DNA from 2 places in the Paenibacillus sp. VCA1 genome. Region 2 is predicted to be linked to the other one. Evidence: riboswitches for the same ligand, from Rfam matches in the RefSeq annotation. Region 2 holds a riboswitch; the other holds the start of a gene.
What was found. A riboswitch is a leader RNA that binds a small molecule or an ion and turns the genes downstream of it on or off. The one in region 2 is predicted to bind S-adenosylmethionine.
Positions count from the first base shown of each region.

Region 1 (10,965 bases), on a different contig from region 2:
CTGCTCCAGGTCGGTCATGTCCACAAACGTGCTTTCGATGCCGAGGCGGTTTAAAATGCTGGTCAGCAAACGGTATGTACCGCCGTACACGTCCTCGGTCACGATCATATGGTCGCCGGCGGACAGCATCATAAACGTGCTGGAGATGGCGGCCATGCCGGAGGAATAGGCAAAACCTCTTACGCCGCCTTCCAAAAGCGCAATATAATCTTCAAGCGCCTGGCGCGTCGGATTGCCCGAACGGCTGTAGTCGTGAACCGGAGGGTTAAACACATCCTCGTGATGAAAGGTCGACGCCTGGTAAATCGGAACGCTGGACGCCCCGGTGTTGCGATCGATTTCGGAGCCGAAATGAAGAAGTTTCGTCGCGAACTTCCGTGCTTCATGGCTGTTTTGCTCTTTGTCGTGCTGCTCACTCATGGCGTTTTCCCCCTTCGACTTCCTCAATGGCCGCGTCCAACGCGCCGCCGAGATCGGCGATCAAATCGTCGATATGCTCGATGCCGACGGAGAAGCGCAGCAGCCTGTCATCCACGCCGACCGCCTTCCGGATTTCCTCCGGAATGTCCGCATGGGTTTGTACGGCCGGATAAGTCATCAGCGATTCCACGCCGCCCAAGCTTTCGGCAAACGCGATCAGCCGGATGTGGCGGAGAACCGGCTCCACGTAACGGGCATCCTTGACCTTGAAGGAGAAAATGCCCGTGTTCCCGCTGGATTGTTTCTTTTGAATGTCATGACCCGGGTGCTCCGGAAACGCCGGATGGAACACTTCGGCCACCGCCGGATGCTTCTTGAGAAACTCGGCCACGGCAATCGCGTTGCTTTCGTGCCGTTCCATCCGCAGCGCCAGCGTCTTCATGCCTCTCATCAGCTGGTACGAATCGCTTGCCCCAAGAACGGCGCCGATCGAGTTATGCAGGAAAAACATTTCTTCCGACAGCTCGTTGCCTTTCGTAATGATCAAACCGGCCAGCACGTCGTTGTGCCCGCCCAAATATTTGGTCGCGCTATGAATGACGATGTCCGCGCCAAGCTCGATCGGACGCTGGAAAAACGGCGTCAGCAGCGTATTGTCCACGATGGTCAGCAGTTCATGGCGTTTGGCCCATGCGGACACCTTTTCGATGTCGGTAATCATCATCAGCGGATTGGTCGGCGTTTCGATAAAGACCGCTTTCGTCTCCGGCCTTCTCGATTTTTCAAGTTCATCCAGATCGTTGGTGTCGATGTAAGACGCGCTTACGCCGAATTTTGAAAGGATTCTCTCAAGCAGCCGGTAAGTCCCCCCGTACAAATCAAGCGATACGATCAAATGGTCGCCCTGCTTGAACAGGGAAAAAATCGTTTGCAGAGCAGCCATACCCGAGCTACAGGCAAAAGCGGCGTCTCCGGACTCCAGTTCAGCGGCCGCTTCCTCCAGAACTTTGCGCGTCGGGCTTTTCGTGCGGGCGTAATCGAATCCCGTGCTTTGCCCAAGCTTCGGATGGCGGAACGCGGTCGCCTGGTAAATCGGAAAGTTCACGGCTCCCGTGACCGGATCCTCCTGCGAGCCGATTTGCGCCAACCGGCTTTCGATGTTTAATGCTTTGTTTTTCTCCATGTCGGTTTCCCCCATACTCTCTTTAAGTTCAGAACTTATAACAAAATCCCCGGATACATCGTTTAAATCTGCGGCCAGACTTCGGCGACCTCTCCGATGTCATAAGGCGTTTCCTGATATACATAGTAATTCAGCCAATTAGAGAATAATAAGTTTGCATGGGCGCGCCAAATCGCCGGCGGCGTTTGGGACGGGTCGTCATTCGGGTAATAATGTTTCGGAATGTCCATGGCCATGCCCTTGGCGATGTCCCGCTCGTATTCCCATTTCAGGGAATAAGGGTCGTATTCGGAATGTCCCGTCACGAAAATTTGTTTGCCGTCTTTGGTTGCCACCAAATAAATGCCCGCTTCCTCGGACTCGGACAAAATTTCGAGCTCGTCGATGCCGTCGATGTCTTCCCGGCGCACCTCCGTATGGCGGGAATGAGGTACATAAAAGATTTCGTCGAAACCGCGAAGAAGCTTGACGTTCTGCCGATTGACCGTATGCGGGAACACGCCGAAGCATTTTTTGGCCAGATCCCATTTCGGAACGCCGAAATGATGATACAAGCCCGCCTGCGAGGCCCAACAGATATGCAGCGTCGAAGTGACGTTCGTTTTGGACCAATCCATGATTTCCTCGAGCTCGTGCCAATAGAACACGTCTTCGAAATCCAGGCGTTCCACCGGCGCGCCGGTAATGATCATGCCGTCGAAACGGCGGTGGCGCACTTCGTCAAACGTCTTATAAAATGCTTCCAAATGTTCCACGGACGTATTTTTCGACGTATGCGATTGCGGGTGCAGCAGCGTAATTTCCACCTGCAGGGGGGAGTTTCCGAGAAGACGGAGCAGCTGCGTTTCCGTCGTCTCTTTGGTCGGCATGATGTTCATGATGGCGATCCGAAGCGGACGGATGTCCTGATGGTACGCTCTGCTGTCATCCATGACGAAGATGTTTTCTCCGTTCAGAATTTCTTTGGCCGGCAGAGCATCCGGAATTTTAATTGGCATGATTCAACACTCCTTTTAGAAGGTGGCGAAAATCATACGGGGGAGCAAGGTGCATATAAAACAAAAATGACCTTCCGCATAGAGAAAGGTCATGTTCGTTATATTTTACGCCTCTCTCATCTGTCAGAAACCGCTGCTTGCCGCAGCGCAACGTTCCTGCAAGAATTAGCACCGTGCGCATACGCGCCGGTTGCCGGGTTTCATCGGGCTAGTCCCTCCACCTGCTCTTGATAAGATTTCGCTGTATTCAGTTTTAATGTTCTTTGTTCCTTACTTTAAATCATAATCCCATCCTTCGTCAAGAAGCTTTCGGGCGGATGCCGCAACATTTTCCCACACCTTTTTCCAGCCTTTGTCATACGCTGTAAGCGGACGCCAGCAAGGGTCAATTTTTTCTTGAAAGGTCCATGGCCCGGCGTTATACTAGACAAGTGTTTGAACCTAAAACAAGAGGTGACATGAGATGGAAGGCGACCCGAGCCCGACGCTGAATGCAATTGAACACAACCGCATAGAAACGAAATCAGCTTGCCGGCGCAGGGAAGTTTTCGCTTTTGTCCACCACGGATTCCTCAGCTAAAATTCCCCAAAAAAACGACCGGTTCGCTGATTTCTTTCCTATGCCCTAAACAAGCATTCCCTGAGCATGCGTTGCATGAAGGGAAGAAGGAGTGAAATCATATGAAAATCCGGTTGGTGAACGAAGGGGTTTTCTCCCCGATTGATGACATCCAAGCCACACTGACTCCCCCGCCTGCAGGATTCTATTGGATCGATGCGGATGTGGAAGACCTGGCGCTTTTGCAGCCTTTATTTTCCCTGCATGATCTGGCGGTGGAGGACTGCTTGAGCGAAGAGGAACAACGTCCCAAAATCGAAATTTACGAAAACCATTATTTTATCGTTGTAAACTCCATCCGTTTCGATGACGAGGAAATTTTCCTGCGTGCGTTGAACGTCTTTTTAGGCCGTCATTTCATCATTACGGTAACCAAGCAAAAAATTAACGAACTGCGCTCTTTGAAGCCGATATTATGGGAACAGGAAGTCAGCACTCCCGACCGTTTCCTGTATTTGCTGATCGACCTTGTCGTTGACAACTACTTCACGGTAGGCGACCGGATCGAAGCCAAAATTGAAAAGCTCGAAGAAGATATCCTGATGCACACCAAAAAATCGCACCTGAACGAAATCATCGGCCTCCGAAGCGAGATTTTATGGCTGAAAAAGGTGCTCGGACCGCAAAAAGAACTGATCAACACACTCAATAAAAGAGACCTGCGCCTGATCGACGACCAGCTGCAAAAATACTTTAGCGACATTTATGAAAATGCCGTCAAAATTTCTGAAACCTTCGATACGTTCCGCGACCTGATGGGCAACCTTCGCGAGGCCTACCAGTCCAGTATCGCGAACCGGGCCAACGAAATCATGCGCGTTTTTACGGCCATCACAACGATATTCATGCCGCTGACCGTCATTACGGGGATCTATGGCATGAACTTCGACAATATGCCTGAAACGCATACATCATACGGATATTTTGTCGTGATCGGGATCATGGCCGTGCTCGCCGTCAGCATGCTCCTGATCTTCCGCAAAAAAGACTGGATTTGAAAGGCGGACGGCCGAAAAAAGAAAGGACGAAGAAGCGCTTTCTGCTGCATCGTTTGCAGGCGTAAAGCATCTTCGTCCTTTTTGCGTTTAGCGTCATTTCGGGGAATGGGGCAGCTTAAGCAGGCCGCCGTCATGCCAACCGCCTTACCGGACGTTCGGATTTGCGCGCGGCCGCCCGGGTGCGCAGCCTATCCCGCATTTCTTCTGCCTTCGGCTTCCTTGCGGAAACGGATCCGAATCAGGCGCAGCCGTTCATACCGCAGCTCCATCAGCGGCCCGGCAGCCGCCTCCTGGCCGTACACCCGGTGCAGCACCGGCTTCAGCAGCGTATCGCCCAGCTCCTCGAACGCCCTCCATACCTCTTCCTGCTCCGCTTCCGGCATTTCCTGCAGCTCCCCGGCGATCAGGCTTTCCGCGTCGTAACCTTCTTTTTCAAGCTGTTCCAGCGCTTCCACAAGCTCGCGTCTCGTCAGGCCGGTTTCCTGTTCCATCTGCTCCAGTCTTTTTCCGGTTCGAATGCCTTGAAGCAGTTGCTGCTTCGTCCGATATTTGTCGAGATCCTGCTTATATTTCTGCTCTTTTTGCTTGTATACCCAAGCCTCGTACGTCGTTTCGTCCAGCTCGTCCTGAACCCAATCCAGCGGGAAACCGTGGCTGCGCTCCTGTCCGGCGGTAATTTCGAGCAGCTCCCCGCCGTATTCCGCCGCCTTGTTGTCCCCGACGCCCGGCAGCTGCAGCAGCTCGTCCAACGTCGCCGGCACGAACGTGCTGATCAGCCGCAGCAGCCGGTTCGTCGCAATAAAATACGGCGCTTTCCGCTCGGCCGCCGCCTTTTTGCGCCTCCAGGCGCAAAGCTCGTTGTAAAGCTCCTCACTGTAGTTCAGCTCGCTGTAGCAGTATAGCTTCTGAACGGCCTGGCTTTTTCCTTTCTGCTCCTCTTCGTCGTGAAAAATCCCGTCAATGACGGGCCGGAAGCCTTCGCCTAATTTCACGGCCAAACCGTGGCGGTAAATATGCAGCATTTCATTCCAGGAGCCGCCTTCATACCACACCTGTTCCCGTTCCCGGCCGCCGCTCTCGAGATCCCTCCAGCCAAGCCTCCAAACGCCTTCTCCCTCATCGATCCATACTTCGGCCATCCCGTCTCCCTGTTCGCTTACCTTCAACATTCGGTTCATAAATACGGTTTGCATCTCGCTTTACCTCCCTCTGAAATCAGCACAACAAAAAAAGCACCTCCCTTGAAGTTCAAGAGAGGTGCTTCCCCGTTATTATGCTGTTATTCCAAATGATACCACATCATCGCAAATGGTCAATCCTTTTTGAAAAAAACGACGGCGTTCGCTAATCAAAGGCGCATGCGGATCGGATTCCTGCAATGGCCTTACTTATAATATGACGTGGTCAGAGGAACGAATAAGGCTCCTTTGTTCTCCACATCCGCGTAAATGAACAGTTCGTTGACGCCGGAGATGTCGACGACGATCGTTTTTAAGCCGTCTTTTACGGCGACCTTTTCGGTTTTCAGCTTGACCTTCTTCTCACTGTCTTCAATGAAAAAGTTGTCGATGTCTTCGCCCACAGCAGCCACCTGCAGATACAGCTTCTGGTATTTTCCTTTCGGGAACAGCATGAAGCTGCTGCTGCGTTTGCTGCCGGCATTATCGAAATACGCTTCCTTGTAATCCTTGCCCTGATAAGTCGTTTGGGCCGGGTCCTTCGTATAATACATGCTTTCGAACCCCTTCGCGATCGCTACGCCTTCCGACTTCTCCCCAAGCTCTACCGTGTACGTTTCCGGGTTATAGGATACGGCGATTCCCATCACGTCCGCAACGGCGCGAACCGGAAGATACGTCGTTCCGTTGTATGTAATCGGCAGCACCGCATTTCCTTTCTCGTCCCGAGGCTGAACGGGCGTTCCGTTGTATTTGAGCTGGATGCTGCTGTTCAAATACGCTTTGACCTCCTGAAGTTTGGCTCCGGCATAAACGCCTGAAGCTGCTGTTAGCAGCATTGCAGCCGCTGCCGTCGTCACGATCCATTTCTTTTTCAAACTTTCCACTCCTTGCCATATAATGTTTTCATAATCAATATATATGAACTATAGTGTTTTGTATTTCTTCAGACAAGCGGCTTTTTGACTAAAAATATATTTAGCGATAGATCAAACGAACGTCATAAACGCGAAAAAGGAGGCTTCGCAGCCTCCTGTTAAAGATTGAATAAAATAAAGCGCTTGTCCTTATGGACGATTCGTTTATCCGGCAGCCAGCGCTTTTTTCGCCAGAGCGAGCGCTCCGCATAAACCGGCGTTGTCTCCCAGCTGCGGAGGAACAATGTAGTCCGCGATTTGTTCGGAGATGGCCGGAAGCTGCACGTAGCCGTTCAGCAGCTCCTGCAGTTTTGCATGAATCAGCGGGAACAGCTGCAGCTGTTTCATGACGCCGCCGCCCATAACGATTTTTTGCGGAGACAAAATGAGAATGTAGTTCATCAACGCTTGCGCGAGATAATATGCTTCCATTTCCCAAGCCGGGTGATCCGGCGTCAGATCTGCACCCGGGACTCCCCACCGTTTCGAAAGCGATGGGCCTGCGGCCACGCCTTCCAGGCAGTCGCCATGATAAGGGCAGAAACCTTCGAATTTGTCCTCCGGATGGCGGCGGACCAGAATATGTCCCATTTCAGGGTGCGAAAGCCCGTGCACCAGTTCGCCGCCAACGACCGCGCCGGCGCCAACCCCGGTGCCTACCGTAATGTAGAGGCAGCTGTCAAATCCTTTGGCGGCTCCCCACGTATATTCGCCCAGCGCCGCGCCGTTCACGTCGGTATCGAATTCGATCGGCACCTGAAAATGCGAACCCAAATGGCCTACGATATCAAAGTTGCTCCAATGCGGCTTGGGTGTCGTCGTAATGCGTCCGTATGTAGGACTTCCTTTGACGGGATCGATCGGGCCGAACGAACCTACCCCAATCGCTTCCACGCCTTTATTTTGAAAAAAGGAAACCACCTGTGCCATTGTTTCTTCCGGCGTTGTCGTCGGAAAGCTGATCCGCTCCAGCACGGTTCCGTCTTCCTTGCCGATTCCGCACACAAATTTTGTACCTCCGGCTTCAATCGCTCCCAGAATACTCATCGTTTGCAATCCCTCCTGCACCATTCTCTTGTCTGTTGTTCTTATGAGGCATTTAAGTACTGAATCCTATCCATAACCACGGGCATTATAGCCCAGTTCTCCGATGAAAGTCAATGTACAAACACACGAAGGGACGCCTGGCGCGATGCCGGCATCCCCCGGTGTATGGCGGTTTCGCCCGATTTTCCTTTATAGGACGACTCCAAGCAGATGGCAGAGACTTTTCATTTCGAGCTCCTCGAACTTGTCGACCACCGACTGCTCGTTGAGCGACAGCTCACAGTTCTCCAGCGCGCACGCCACAGGAGCTTCACAATAGATTTCCGCGAGCTTGCGCGACAGATGCATCATTTCCAGATCCGCTTCGATTTTGGCGCGGACGCTTTTCGATATCTGATCGAGATTGTCCAGGATGCCTTCGATCGACCCGTATTCCTGGATCAGCTTGTGTGCCGTCTTCTCTCCGATGCCGCGGACGCCCGGATAGTTGTCGCTGGCATCCCCCATCAACGCCTTCACGTCAATGATTTGGCGCGGACGAAGCTGCCTTTCCTCGTATAACGACTCCGGTGTGTACACCTTATAATTGCCGTGGCCTTTTTTCATGATAATGACGGTCGTACGGTCGCTTACGAGCTGCAGCAGATCATGATCGCCTGACAGCACCATAACGTCCATGTCCTGGCTGAACTTGGCCGCCAACGTGCCGATGCAATCGTCGGCCTCGTAACCTTCCGCTCCGATGTTGGGTACGCCCATACTGTCCATGACGTCCCGGATCAGTGAAAACTGCGGCACCAGATCGTCCGGCGCCTCCGGACGGTTGCCTTTGTAAGCCGAAAAATGCTCCCCGCGGAACGTCTTGCCCCCAAGATCCCAGCAGCAAACCACGTGGCTAGGGTCAAAGTTTTGCACCGCATCCCAGAAGTAGCGGATGAAACCGTAAATCGCATTGGTCGGAATTCCCGATTTCGTCCGGCGGATATATCCGCTGGTGGCGGTAGCGTAATAAGCTCTAAACAACAATGCCATTCCGTCGACCAACAGGACGGATGGGCGTTTCTCTTGCGTAATCAATCTTCGTTTCTCCCCTTGTGTGCCTCACCCCGTACAGTGGGCGGGCAATGCTGCATCTAGTATAACACAACTAGGGGGAGCTTTTGGGCGGTTTCCTGTTATCCCCAGACGGATTCGTACTGATCCTCCTTGAAACCGACGGTAACTTTGCGGCCATCGGTTACGACGGGGCGTTTAATCAACATGCCGTTGGACGACAACAGCTTGATCTGCTCTTCTTCGGTCATGTCGGCCAGCTTGTCTTTTAAACCCATTTCTTTGTACACTTCACCGCTCGTGTTAAAGAACTTTTTGAGCGGAAGCCCGCTTAGGCGTACAAGTTCGGTCAGCACTTCCGGCTTCGGAGGCTCTTCCTTAATATGATGAAGCTCCAGTTCATGTCCATGGGACTGAAGCCATTTAACGGCATTGCGGCAGGTGCCGCATTTCGGATATTGGTAAACTTGAAGTTTGCTCATCTGGTCAATCAACTCTCTTTTTTAGTCATTCTTTCTCGTTGTCTATCGTGATTCAGCTATAGTGTCCTTCCCGTAACAGCTCCCGCAATTCCCGCATATCCTCGGGCATCGGCGCCTGAAAGGTCATCTTCTCGTGCGTGACCGGATGCTCGAAGGACAGCTCGAAGGCGTGAAGCGCCTGGCGCGGGATGGCCCGGTCCAATAAAACGATGTTCCGCGCGAATGAGGGCATAAGGCTCACGTGCGCTTCGGCTTCATTTCCGGGATCCGAACCTTGGCTTTCGATGTCCTTGTAAACGTCGTGACGGTACAGCTTGTCCCCGATCAGGGGACAGCCGATGCTGGTCATGTGCACACGGATCTGATGCGTTCTTCCCGTCTCCAGGTTCAGCCGGACAAGCGACCCGTCCGCCCAGCTTTCCAGCACCCGGTATTTCGTCCGCGACGGATAGCCGTCCGGCGTCACGATCCGGCGGTGGGGCTCCTCAGGGTCCCTGTCGATTGGCCCGTCGATTTCGCCCTCGGGCGGCTCCGGCGTACCGTGCACCAAGGCGAGATAGGTTTTGTCCACGCGGTTTCCGATCATTTGCTCGGATATATGCTGGTGCACGTAAGGATTTTTGGCGATCGCAAGCACGCCGGTCGTTTCCTGGTCGAGACGGTGTACCGCGCGGAAACGGAAGGCCTCCCCTTTTTGGCGCCAATAATCCACGACTCCGTTCGCAAGCGTGCCCGTATAATGCCCGTGCGTGGGGTGCACGATCATGCCGGCTTCCTTGTTTACGACGAGGATATGCTCGTCTTCATAAAGAATTTCGAAAGGAATCGGCTGCGGCAAAATGTCGTCGGAGGTTTCCTGCTCCATTCGGATCGCCACCTCGTCCCCGGCCTGAACGGGAACGCTGGTGTAAACTCTGCGGCCGTTTAACGTAATTCCTTGTTCCGTCAGCTTCAGCCGGGACTGCAGCTTACGTGATACATGCATGCGCCGGAGCAGGATGGCCTTTAGCAGCCAGCCGTCCTCCGCTTCGGGCACGATATAAGTAATTGGCGGATAATAGGATGTCATTTTTTGTTGCCGAACACCTTTTTGCTGCGGACGTATTCGATATCCGGGACGCCGCCGCGAACGTTGGCCGTACGGGCCGCAACGAAGAAATAATCGGACAGCCGGTTCAAATACCGGCGAACTTCCGGGTTGATTTCTTTGTGACGCCCCAATGTGACGACCCTGCGTTCCGCCCGGCGGCATACCGTTCTGCATACATGCAGCGTTGATGACAACAGCGTTCCCCCAGGCAAAATAAACCGTTCCAGCTCAGGGGTCTCCTCCAGATATTTATCGATCCACTGCTCCAGCCGCTCCACCATCTCGGCACGAACTTTATATTTGCTCTCGCTCAGTTTGACGAACGCCAGATCCGACCCGCAATCAAACAATTCATGCATAATTTCGATCAGGTCGCCGCGCAAATCGGCAAAAACCTCACCCTCCATCAGGCTTGCAGCCTGGCCGACGTAACAATTCAGCTCGTCGATGGTTCCGTAAGTTTCCACCTGAAGGTCATCCTTCGATACGCGTCCGCCGATAACGGATGTCTCGCCTTCGTCCCCGGTCCGTGTATATATTCTCATTCGATCGTTCCTCCCTTAGGCCGTAAAGCCGCCTACTCCGTCATTTCCTTAAGCGCCTTCACCGCGTTATCCACATGTTTCGCCGACACGGGGATCGTGACGAACAGCTTGTCCGGCGTATATTTCAAATCTTTGAACATCTTCATATCCTTGACGGGAATCCCGTACAGATGCTCCGTGTTGTCGATCGTTTTATCTTCCTTTTCTTCCTTGCTCGCAAATACGCCTGCCGGATATTTTTTCGGATCAAAATGGTCATCCAGCACGACATGGCCTCCCATTTTGCCGTAATTTTTCATGTCCTCTTCAGGCAAAATCATGATGTCGTGGCCGCCCGCGGCATATTCGACCATCAGCTTTTCCGGGTTATACAGCGGGCTTGCGATCACCTGGACCTTGATGTCCTCGCCGAGACGTTCCTGCAGCGCTTTCTCA
Region 1 covers NZ_JAVLSX010000013.1:51,918-62,882, reverse strand. Annotated here, with positions in the region: gene RJP21_RS25030 (aminotransferase class I/II-fold pyridoxal phosphate-dependent enzyme) at 1-420, opposite strand, end outside; gene RJP21_RS25025 (aminotransferase class I/II-fold pyridoxal phosphate-dependent enzyme) at 413-1,603, opposite strand; gene metA (homoserine O-acetyltransferase MetA) at 1,666-2,601, opposite strand; SAM riboswitch class I at 2,715-2,838, opposite strand; gene corA (magnesium/cobalt transporter CorA) at 3,283-4,218, shown strand; gene RJP21_RS25010 (HRDC domain-containing protein) at 4,407-5,411, opposite strand; gene RJP21_RS25005 (stalk domain-containing protein) at 5,603-6,283, opposite strand; gene RJP21_RS25000 (ROK family protein) at 6,479-7,360, opposite strand; gene RJP21_RS24995 (5'-3' exonuclease) at 7,550-8,434, opposite strand; gene RJP21_RS24990 (arsenate reductase family protein) at 8,536-8,895, opposite strand; gene RJP21_RS24985 (RluA family pseudouridine synthase) at 8,948-9,964, opposite strand; gene RJP21_RS24980 (cob(I)yrinic acid a,c-diamide adenosyltransferase) at 9,961-10,530, opposite strand; gene RJP21_RS24975 (hypothetical protein) at 10,563-10,965, opposite strand, start outside.
Region 1: linked by a shared signal. The riboswitch ahead of metA (homoserine O-acetyltransferase MetA) and the one ahead of RJP21_RS24415 (methionine ABC transporter ATP-binding protein) in region 2 are both predicted to bind S-adenosylmethionine.

Region 2 (10,965 bases):
TCGATCTGCCGAAGGATCGCGGCGGGCGCCTGCTGATCAACGAATATTCGCAGCTTCCCGATTATCCCGAAGTGTTCGTGATCGGCGACTGCGCGAGCATTCCGTTTGCGCCAAGCGCACAGGCCGCCGGCGCCCAAGCCGAGCAGGTCGCGGAAGTGATCCATGCCCTCTGGCGGGGAGACACGCCGAAGATCCATAAAATCCGCCTGAAAGGCACGCTCGGTTCGCTCGGCAGCAAAGCCGGCTTCGGATTGATGGGGAAAACCTCCGTAAAAGGAAGAGTACCCCGCATCTTGAAGAGCGGAGTACTCTGGTTGTCCAAACGCCATTTCGGCTAATCCAGCTCGAGGCTGTCCCAAGCCTCGAGCTCTTTTATTTTGGCCATGATGGCCTCGTACAGCTCGTCCGCGCTGTCGGCATCGACGATTTCGCCGTTGACCATGGCGAACGGCATCATGGCGCATTGGCCGCAATTGCTTAAGCAGCCGTATTCTATCACATCATAGTCCGGATTTTCCTCCAGCTTTTCCATCACTTCATCGGTACCGAAATGCATGTTGTTCGTGCAAAATTCGATAATGGGTCTCACTTATGATCACCTGCTTTATGAATGAATCTCGGGATGTCCTCCCAATTTTAACAAAAAGACGTCTGTCGGCTCGCCTTCAAAGAAGGCGCGCGATCCAAAGAACTTCCCTTAGTTTAGCGGTGAAAGAAGAAAAGATCAATGCCGTTGTTTTTGCGCGCAGATATAGCCATTTTATTTTGGCTCGTTTTGTAATATAATAATCATTATAGGAAAGGAGTTGAAACTAATGAGCGAAAACGCACAAAGCACCATGTACGACGAGGTAGCGGAAGTGCTGGATAAGCTTCGTCCGTTCCTTCAGCGCGATGGCGGTGACGTGGAACTGGTTGACGTGGAAGACGGCATCGTGAAATTGAAATTGATGGGTGCATGCGGAAGCTGCCCAAGCTCCACCATTACACTCAAAGCCGGGATTGAACGTGCACTCGTTGAGGAAGTCGACGGAATCAACGACGTTATTCAAGTATTCTAATCCCATTTTATAACTTGCAAGTGCAAGAGTCCTGCCTTCCTTCGGAAGCGCAGGACTCTTTTTTGCGTTGCTACAGCTTGGGGCCGGCCGGTTCGATCCAAGGACGGATCGGGTCCAGCCCCCCCGAGACGTCCATGATGTTGCCCGTAATAAAATCGGAGTCCTCATGGCATAAATACCGGATGACGCGGGCAATGTCCTCCCCGCTTCCCGGTCTTCCCCGGGGCGTTTCCCCGTCGGTGAGCCCGGATACCTCCGCGATCGTCTTCTCCTTGTTGTCGCCGCGAATATCGCCGGGGCAAACCATGTTCACCGTAATCCCGAACGGCGCTTCTTCCACCGCCAACGTTTTCGTGAACGAAACCAGGCCCGTTTTCGCCGCGGCATATACCGCCCGGTGCGGCCAAGCCCTCGCTTCCGCCGCATGCCCGTAACCGAAATGGATGATCCTTCCCCATCTTTTATGCCGCATGGCCGGCAGCACCAGATGATCGAGCAGCATCGTGCCGACCAGATTCCCCTGGACGAGCGACAGGATTTCTTCCTTCGTGTAATCGGCAAACAATCTCCGCTGGCGGATAAACGGCCCGGCGTTGTTGACGACGATATCCGCGCTGCCGAGCCGGGATTCCACCTGCCGCACCAGTTCCTCGATCTGCGCCGCATCCGAAATATCCGCTTGAACGGCGATGCACCGTACCCCAAGCTCTTCGATTCGCTGCTTGAGCTCCTCGGCCTCCTCCCGGCTGTGGACGTAATTGAGCGCGATGTCGCAGCCCTGCTCGGCCAGCGTCAGCGCCGTCATTTTTCCAAGCCCTTTCGCGCTTCCGGTTATCAAGGCGATTTTATCCTTTAACATTGCTCCTCCTCCATCGGCATCGGGAATGACTGCAAACTTTATAGATCCGGATTTTGCAAATCCTCATGTATATAACCGTATTACATCGATTCCTTATGTATTCCCTTTCCTCTAGTATAGAAGATTTGGCGGCATCCCAGCAACTTAGGCGCGTAAGAGTTCGGGATTTATGCAAAAGTCTGGGAGCATAAGACAGAAAAATCCGCGCAGGCGGCGTCGCCCACGCGGATTCGAAGTTTGTGCTTTTTTTGGCTTAGAACGCCGGAATAACAGCGCCTTTGTATTTGTCTTCGATGAATTTTTTTACGTCGTCGGAAGTCAGCGCCGCGGCCAGTTTTTTGATCGCGTCGGAGTCTTTGTTGTCCGGGCGGGCCACAAGGATGTTCGCGTAAGGATTGTCTTTGTCCTCCATGAACAAAGCCTCTTTCACCGGATCGATGCCGGAATCCAGCGCGTAGTTCGTGTTGATGACCGCCAGATCGAATTGATCCAATTGACGTGGAAGCATGGCGGCGTCAAGCTCTTTGATTTTGATGTTTTTCGGATTTTCAACGATGTCTTTGACGGTCGCTTGAATCATGTTGTCTTGTTTCAGTTTGATGAGACCGTTTTTCGCCAGCAGGCTCAGCGCGCGGCCGCCGTTCGTTTTGTCGTTCGGAATGCCGACCACGGCGCCGTCTTTCAGCTCGTCAACGGATTTTACCTTTTTGGAATAAGCGCCAAGCGGCTCCACGTGTACGGCTACAACCGGTACGAGATCCATGTTGCGGGTTTTGTTTTCGTCGTCGAGGTATGGTTTATGCTGGAAGAAGTTCGCGTCGAGCTGCTTTTGGAACGTTTGGACGTTGGGCTGCACGTAATCGGAAAATTCCTTGATTTCAAGCTTTACGCCTTCTTTTTCAAGCGCTGGCTGGATATGCTTCAAAATTTCCGCATGCGGTACGGCCGTTGCTCCCACCGTCAAAGTAACGGGCGTCGCTGCTTCCGTGCCTTTGTTCTCCCCGCCTGCCGCCGGTTTGTCCTCGGCATTTTTGCTTCCGCAAGCGGCAAGCGCCACCACGAGAATGAGACTGAGTAATGCAAACAATCCTTTTTTCATTGTAAATCCCCCTTTAATTGATCGACTTAATAAGTTTTATTATTGGAAGGCACCGCGCATGTTGTTTTCTTAGACGGAAAAAACATGCGGTCCGGGCGCTTCCTTCAACATCCGATGAACGGATGGCATTGCCGTTATTGCGTTATTTACGCGTAAAATGTTTGACAAGCCGGTCGCCGGCCATCTGCAGCACCTGCACCAAAATGATCATGAACAACACGGAAATGATCATGACTTCCTTCTCGTAACGGTAATAACCGTAACGGATCGCAAGATCGCCGAGCCCGCCGCCGCCGACCATGCCGGACATCGCCGTATAGGAAACCAGCGTGACAACCGTAATCGTAATGCCTGCAAGCAGGCCCGGTCTCGCTTCCGGCAGCAGCACCTTCAGGATGATCTGCCAGGTGGAAGCGCCCATCGACTGCGCGGCTTCGAGCACGCCCCGGTCCACCTCGCGCAGCGAGGTTTCCACCAGCCTCGCAAAAAACGGCGCGGCCGCGATCACCAGCGGCGGAATCGTACCGAGCACCCCGTAGGAAACGCCCACGATCGATGTCGTAAACGGGATCAAGGCGACAATCAGGATGATAAACGGCACGGACCGCAAAATGTTGACGATGATCGACAAGACGTTGTATACGACGCGCACCCAGCCGGTGTTCGAACGCGAGGTCTGGTACAGCAGCACGCCTAGCGGCAGGCCGAGAATAAACGTAAACACGGCGGAGGAAACGAGCATTTTCAGCGTATCCGCGCTGGCCACGCCGATTTCCTTCCAATCCAGCTGCGAAAAATCAAAACCGAGCATCAGTCATACACCTCCACATCCAAGCCTTCGTCCCGGACTTTTTGGATCGTTTGCCCGATATTCCCCGGTTCCCCTTCGAGACGGACGATCAGCTGGCCGTAAGGGATGTCCTTGATCTTCGAAATCGTTCCCTGCAAAATCGCGAAATCGACGCCGGTTTCCCTTGCCGTCCGGGATAAAATCGAATCATACGTCTTTTCGCCGAGGAACGTGAGCTTGCAAAGCTTGGACGACCCGTCATGCGGCGCCTGCAGCGCAAGCTGCGCGGATTCTCCCGCCTCGCCGAGAATAAACTCGCGGGTCACGGGATGCTGCGGCTTCAGGAACACTTCGGCCACGGCTCCCTCTTCCACGATGCCTCCCTGGTGGATGACGGCGACCCGGTCGCAGATGCTTTGGATCACATGCATTTCATGCGTGATCAGGACGATGGTCAGGTTGAATTTTTGGTTGATGTCGAGCAGCAGCTTCAGGATCGAATCCGTCGTCTGCGGGTCCAGGGCAGATGTCGCTTCGTCGCACAGCAGCACTTGGGGATCGCTGGCCAGCGCGCGCGCAATGCCGACCCGCTGCTTCTGGCCGCCGGACAGCTGCGCCGGATATTTGTCGCGGTGGGCTTCCAGCCCGACCAGTTGGAGAAGCTCGCCTACCTTGCTTGCGATTTTCGCTTTATCCACATGGGCCAGCCGCAGCGGAAACGCGATGTTGTCGTATACGGTCGCCGAGCTCAGCAGGTTGAAATGCTGAAAAATCATGCCGATCTCCCGGCGCTTCGTCTGCAGCTGCTGTTTGCCGAGCTTCGTCAAATCGACGCCGTCGACCCATACTTCGCCGGAGGTAGGGCGTTCCAGCAGGTTCATGCAGCGGATCAGCGTGCTTTTGCCGGCGCCAGAGTGGCCGATGACACCGTATATCTCTCCTTTTTTAATGGAGAGGTTCAAACCGGATAGAGCTTCCGTCGTTTTTGCGCCCTTGCCGTATCTTTTGGTTACTTGTTTCAATTCTATCAATCCGAAGCTCTCCTTCCTTGCTTTCTTGAAGCTTGAACCTTGTTTCGTATCTATCATGAACTGCCGTTCTGACATAAATAGACAAAATAAAAAGCCCTCTTGACCGAATCAAAAAGGGCTCTTCTATTCGAAGTCGCTTCCTCTTCTCATCTGCCAACCTGCAGCGAATGCCTGCAGTTGTAGGAATTAGCACCATGTCATTCGAAAATGGGCCTTACGGCCGCTTCTCAAATCGGTTGCCGGGCTTCATCGGGCCTGTCCCTCCGCCTCTCTCGATAAGAAAAAAATGTATGCAAACAATATTATTTTTTCACGTGTTTCAGTATAATCACTTTTCCGCTGCTTGTCAAAAGGAAATTTGTTGGATTTTAGGACTTCAGTCTCCCCGCATACCGGTAGACGGCGATCAAAGATTTGCATACCATGTCGAGCCCCTGCTTCAGATCGTTCAGATGCTGGTCCAAATCCTCCAGCTCCACCTTGGCGTGCAGGCCTTGATGCCTTTGCCACAGGTCGTCCTGCATCTCGGCGTTCATATAATGAATTTCGGCGTTCCGGCGCTTGCGCAAAACGTTCAAGCAATCCCGGTAATCGTTTTTGACGGCGGCCAGCTCGCCTTCAAGCTCGGGATGCCGCCCCAGCTCCCGCAGCCGCCGAAGGACGGTGAAATAAGAATAATGCTCTTTAACTTTTGCCGTATCCAGCTCAAACAGCTCGTTTAATACCGTGCCGAGCTTATCCAAAACCGAAAAGACGCGGATAAAGCCGTTTTTGTAAAAATAAACGTACCTTGCGTATTCCGTCTGCTCCTCGGCGCTCATGTCATCCACGTATCCGGCCTTGACCGACCTGCGGAAAAAGGAGGCCGCAAACCAGCTTTGTTCCAGCTCGTCCAGCGAGGAAACAAGTCCGCGTGTCCAGATGTCCAGCTTGCGGAAATCATGGCTCGGGTCATCGTTTTTATCCATTTCCCTTTGAAGACGCCCGATCGTCCGGTGCATCGCATCCATGGCTTCCCCAAGCAGACCGCTATTTTGGCGCGGCATTTCTCCAAGCAGTGTTCGCAGCATGGGCTTCTCTCCCCGCAAAAAATTTCGTTAAACGGCATGTCTCCATCACAGGATCAAACAAAGTCCCCGAACCCCCGTTCGCGGACTTTGCTTTAAGCTTATGATTTACACGTTTGAGGCAGGCTGCAGCTGTTCGACGGGTTCTTTCCCAAGCTGCCACACCCGAACGCTCAAGTAACAAAGGACGCCAAACAAAGAGGAAATGAGCAGGTTGTGAAGCAGCGCCGCAAAAATATACACCTCGGGTTTGCTGAGCGTATATACGATGCCCGCCCCGCTGAACACCTGCAGGACGCACAGAACGGCGGCGGCGACCCCAAGCGAACGCAGCTCCTTGCTGCCGCGGTGCAGCTTATACGCAAAAACGGCCATCGTCACGACGGCGATCAGCAGCACCAATGCCGCCAGCCGGTGGATAAACGCGATGGCTATGCTGCCCGTCATGGACGGAATCAGCTGCCCGTTGCAAAGCGGCCAACCGGAACAGCCGCCGGCCGAACTGGTATGGCTTACGTAAGCCCCTATGTAAACCACGATATAGGAATAAATGGTGACCGACCATACGAAACTGCGGAATCCCGGCGAAACCGAGGGCTGATTCTCGCGGAAGCTCGTTTGTTTTTCCCGGTCCATCTTTCGGGCCCCAAGCGCAAGCATCAGCGAGCCGGCGAATGCGATCAGCGAAAATCCGAAATGAAGCGCTAACACGGCGGACGATTGGTCATAAATGACCGCGAGCGCCCCCATCAGCGCTTGAACGATGACAAAAACGAGCGTCAGCACGGAGTAGACGCGCAGATCCTTGCGATTTTTGGCGTAAAGCCAAAACGCCACGACGACCGCCACCGCTGTAAGTCCTGCCAAGCCGCTGACCAGACGGTGGGAATATTCGATCAACGAAGCGATCGTATGGGCGGGAATAAATTGCCCGCGGCATAATGGCCATTCGTGGCCGCATCCCAGCCCAGAGTCGGTTTTGGTGACAACCGTCCCGCCGAACGTTGCGAAAAACATGACGACAAAGGTCAGGTAGCTAAGCCATTTTAATTGTTTTGTATTCAAAATTCTCACCTGCAGATCAAAGTAAAAACGCTCCATCTTGTTTCAGAAGCGCCCGTATATTACCAATCTCGTCTATTATACCTGATAAAGCGACGCGAAATATAGCCATTTTGTGACAAAACGCAAAAGTAATCGTATTCCGGGCGCGCTCCAGAAAAATCTGCACCGCTTCTGCTTAAAGTGCAAAAGCGGTGCCATGGACGAGGTTACTTATGGATCGTGCGGTATACGTCCAGCGCCCGCTGCAGGAAACCTTCGATTTCCTCGCGGGATTTGCGCAGCTTGTTGACAAGGCGCACGAGCTCGCGGCCGTCGGTAAACGCGACGAAGCTCGGAATGCCGAGAATGTTCAGCTCTTGGCTGACGTCTTCGACTTTATCGACATCCACTTCGACCAGCGTTATATCGCCTTCGAATTTTTTCTCTACGTCGGGCATAAACGGGTCCATGAATTTGCAGTCCACGCACCAATCGGCTTTGAACACGGCAACCGTCAAACGCGGGGATTGGATGGCCACCTGAAATTCGGCTTCGGACGTAATTTTTTGCATCTATAATCAGTCCTCTCTGAACGTTGGTTCGTTTATTCTTCCGGATTTTGCAAAATCCTACCCTTAGTGAATCAAAATATGGAGTGGAAGTCAAATTTTTGAGCCATACTGAAAATAAGCCCATTTCATAAAGAAAGGAGGATGCAAGCGTGTCGGAAAAAGAGGAAGGGCATACGTTCCGCGGATTCATCCGCCTGGCCAAAACGCTGCCGCAAACGGCCGCCGAAGCGGTAAAAGGAAAATACGTCTGCTGGAAGGCGTCGCAGGATCTGATTAAAGAACGCAGACCGCTTGGCTGGCGGGAGTCGGCGGCCCACAGCATCCGCGATCAGCTCAAGCGGCTGCTCGCGGACCGGAACCGGATGCACGGCGGCGCTTTCGGGAAGGAAGAAGGCCCTGTCCCGCTATCGCCGGAAGACCGGGAAATCGTCCGGACGATCCGGGAAGCCGCCCTCGAAGCAAGCCTCAGCAACATTACCCGGACGAAGGCGTATTACGATTGCTACCGGGACAATCCGGAACTGCATTGGTCTTTCCTTGCCCACATGGTATCCCGCAATGCCGGGTGGAATATGACCGATCTGAAGGGCGGGCTGTTTTCGGACGTGGCCCCGGCGCAGCTTCAAGAGGATATTTACCAGATGCTCGAACGCAGCAACGCCCTTATCTTTCTTGATGCTTATCCGCAGCTGCTGCTGTACGTCCACAGCCGCAAGCTCGGGAGAAGCTTGTTTTACCTGCTGCCCGAATTCCGCGTTTCGGTTTTCATGCGCCCGATCTGGGAACGGTTTTGGATCGAGCGCGACAGCGCGCTTTTGGCCGTAGGCCTCATTATCAACGAGCAAAACTACATCGAAGGCAGGGTTGTCCAAAACAGTTACTTTCAGAAACGGGTTTTGAATCATCCCTTTTTTGCGATGAACAGCTTCTTTCAAATGAATCAGGTCGTTTTTCCGCTGCTGGGCGAATTCCAAGCGGGTACGGAGGACGGGAATGTGGCGGCGGTTCCCCCTCCTGCGGGGTCATGCACGGAAGAGGCGGCAAAGGGCGGCGAAGCGGGCTGCCGCGGCATGGTCGGCCTCGTTTTGGAGCATTTTGCCGATCTTGACGAACGGATCGAATTCGGCAAAGCGTTATACGCCATGCTGTTCGGTTACAAGGACGTGCTCGCGGGGGTCGAGGCGTTTGCGGCCCGGACGGAGCACCTTGGTTCCAGGCAGGAATATTGGCCGAGACTGTTTACGAACGACAAAAAAACAGCCCTGAACTCTCCGGAGGAAAGTGCAGAGCTGCTGAAGCGGGAATGGCTTCCCCCGGACAAGCGGCTGTACAGCCCGACCCTGAACGAGGTATGGCAGGATATGCCCTACGAGCCGATCACGCGTTACGACTGGTTCAAAACGAAAGACGCCCTCGATCACCTGAACCGGCCCAAAAGGCCGGTGCTCATCGAAATGTCCCATGCGCACCGGTTTGCCGTTCAAAAGGCGGCGCTGACGCATGATGCGAATCGTGCGGTCCATGCGGCGGTTTCCGACGCCGCTCCGCGGCAGCCTTAACCGAGGCGCATGGACTCCGCCGCTTTTATTGTCTCTCTGAATCGGCGGATTTGTACTTGGCGGGCTGCAGGCGCATCAGCGGCCGGAGCAGCCGCTGCAATTTGCGCGGATAGCTTGCCAGCTCGTGTTGGCGCAGCACGCCGAGCATGATCAGCAGCACGAGGTATAAAACGACGACCGCTCCCCCGACGATGATGCATGTAATCAGAAACGCCAGGCGGTCCGGCAGGATGCGGGTCAGCTGAATTCCCGCTTCGTTCAGGCCGTAGCCGACCGCGGCGGTCAGGATGACGGCGATCAGGAAGCCCGTCCAACGTTTGCCGAGAATGGAGAACGGCACGATCACTTTCAGATACCGAAGGTTGAGCAGCGTAATCACCAGGAAACAAAGCCCGGTGGCGGCGATGATGCCGTAGATCCCGAACACGAACGCAAGCGCGAAGCTTCCGGCCAGCTTCACCAAGATCCCGATCATGACGTTGACCATCGACAGCTTCGCTTTGTTGACGCCAAGCAGGATCGAGTTGGTGGTCATCATCGTAATTTGGAAAATCGTCCCGAACGTCAGCAGCATGATGATCCAGCTGCCGTCAAGGCTGCTGAAAAGAAGCCCGTTAATGGAATAGGCGGCAACGCAAAGCGCGATGACGATCGGCATTCCCGTCAAAATGGAAATGCGTAGTGCCAGCGTCATTTGCTGCTGCAAATGCTCCTGGTCTTTCCGGGCGAACGCCGCCGAGATGACCGGAATCAGCGACGTGCTGAGCGCGATCGCCAAAATCGGCGGGATGCCGGCGATGCTTTGGGCGCGCTGCCCGAGAATCCCGAGCACCTGCGTCGCTTTGGCTTCCCCGATTTGCCCGATCAAGAGCGGGTTCACGATCGACGAGTCGATGAAGTTCACGGCAGGCACCGTAAGCGACGATAAAACGATCGGAATGGATAACGTGAAAATATCTTTATAAATCCTCATCAGCGGCAGCTTGACGCCGTCGCCCTCCTGAAGCATAAGCGCTTTGTCCTGCTGGCGCGTTTTTACCGTGTAATAGAGCATGATGGCAAACGCCCCGATGCTTCCGAGCACGCCCCCGAAGGAGGCCCCTGCGGCCACCCAACTTCCGTCATAGCCCGATTTCAGCAAAATATAGGCGATGATGATCGCTGCGCCGACGCGGGCAAACTGCTCGACGATCTGCGAGATGCCCCCTGCGGTCATATTGTTCCGCCCCTGAAAATAGCCGCGCATCATGGCGATGGCCGGAAACAGAAGCAGCGCAGGCGCAAGAGCGCGGATCGACAGCGCCGCATCCGGCACTTTGGATACGTACGTTGCGTAATACGGAGCTAAAATGTAAAGCAGCACCGTTATGATCACGCCGGCGAAACCTGCGAAGAGCAGCGCGGCATGGTATACCTGGCGGGCTTCGCCCGGCCGTTTCAAGGCGTAACGTTCCGACACCATTTTGCTCAACGTGCTCGGAATTCCCGCCGTCGCCACGGTGAGCAGCATCAGATAGACGTTGTTCGCAATGGTGAATGATGCTTTGCCGACATCGTCAAACAGATGATCCAGGGGCACCCTTTGCACAAGCCCCAATACCCTCGCCACCAATGCGGCGGCGGCAAGGATCAGCGTACCTTTGATAAACGATTCCTTTTTAGCCAAACTTCTTTCCCCTTCTTTCCCCCAGCGAGCATTCCCCATGGAGCAGATGTAACGGGATTCGCCATATCCCGGTGTAAATTAGGCATGATCGGACTCTCGGCGAACGAAACCGTTCGCTTCCGGGTTTAGTTCCACGCAATCCAAATAAAAAACACGATGATCATGACGATCTGCAAAATGATTTTCATGACCATGCTGCTGAACAACCCCACCAGCG
Region 2 covers NZ_JAVLSX010000012.1:94,529-105,493, forward strand. Annotated here, with positions in the region: gene RJP21_RS24385 (NAD(P)/FAD-dependent oxidoreductase) at 1-338, shown strand, start outside; gene RJP21_RS24390 (YuzB family protein) at 335-589, opposite strand; gene RJP21_RS24395 (NifU family protein) at 816-1,061, shown strand; gene RJP21_RS24400 (SDR family oxidoreductase) at 1,132-1,920, opposite strand; gene RJP21_RS24405 (MetQ/NlpA family ABC transporter substrate-binding protein) at 2,174-3,019, opposite strand; gene RJP21_RS24410 (methionine ABC transporter permease) at 3,162-3,830, opposite strand; gene RJP21_RS24415 (methionine ABC transporter ATP-binding protein) at 3,830-4,840, opposite strand; SAM riboswitch class I at 4,984-5,122, opposite strand; gene RJP21_RS24420 (Cthe_2314 family HEPN domain-containing protein) at 5,209-5,910, opposite strand; gene RJP21_RS24425 (COX15/CtaA family protein) at 6,016-6,981, opposite strand; gene RJP21_RS24430 (thioredoxin family protein) at 7,179-7,523, opposite strand; gene RJP21_RS24435 (DUF2515 family protein) at 7,673-9,082, shown strand; gene RJP21_RS24440 (putative polysaccharide biosynthesis protein) at 9,108-10,748, opposite strand; gene RJP21_RS24445 (DUF456 domain-containing protein) at 10,874-10,965, opposite strand, start outside.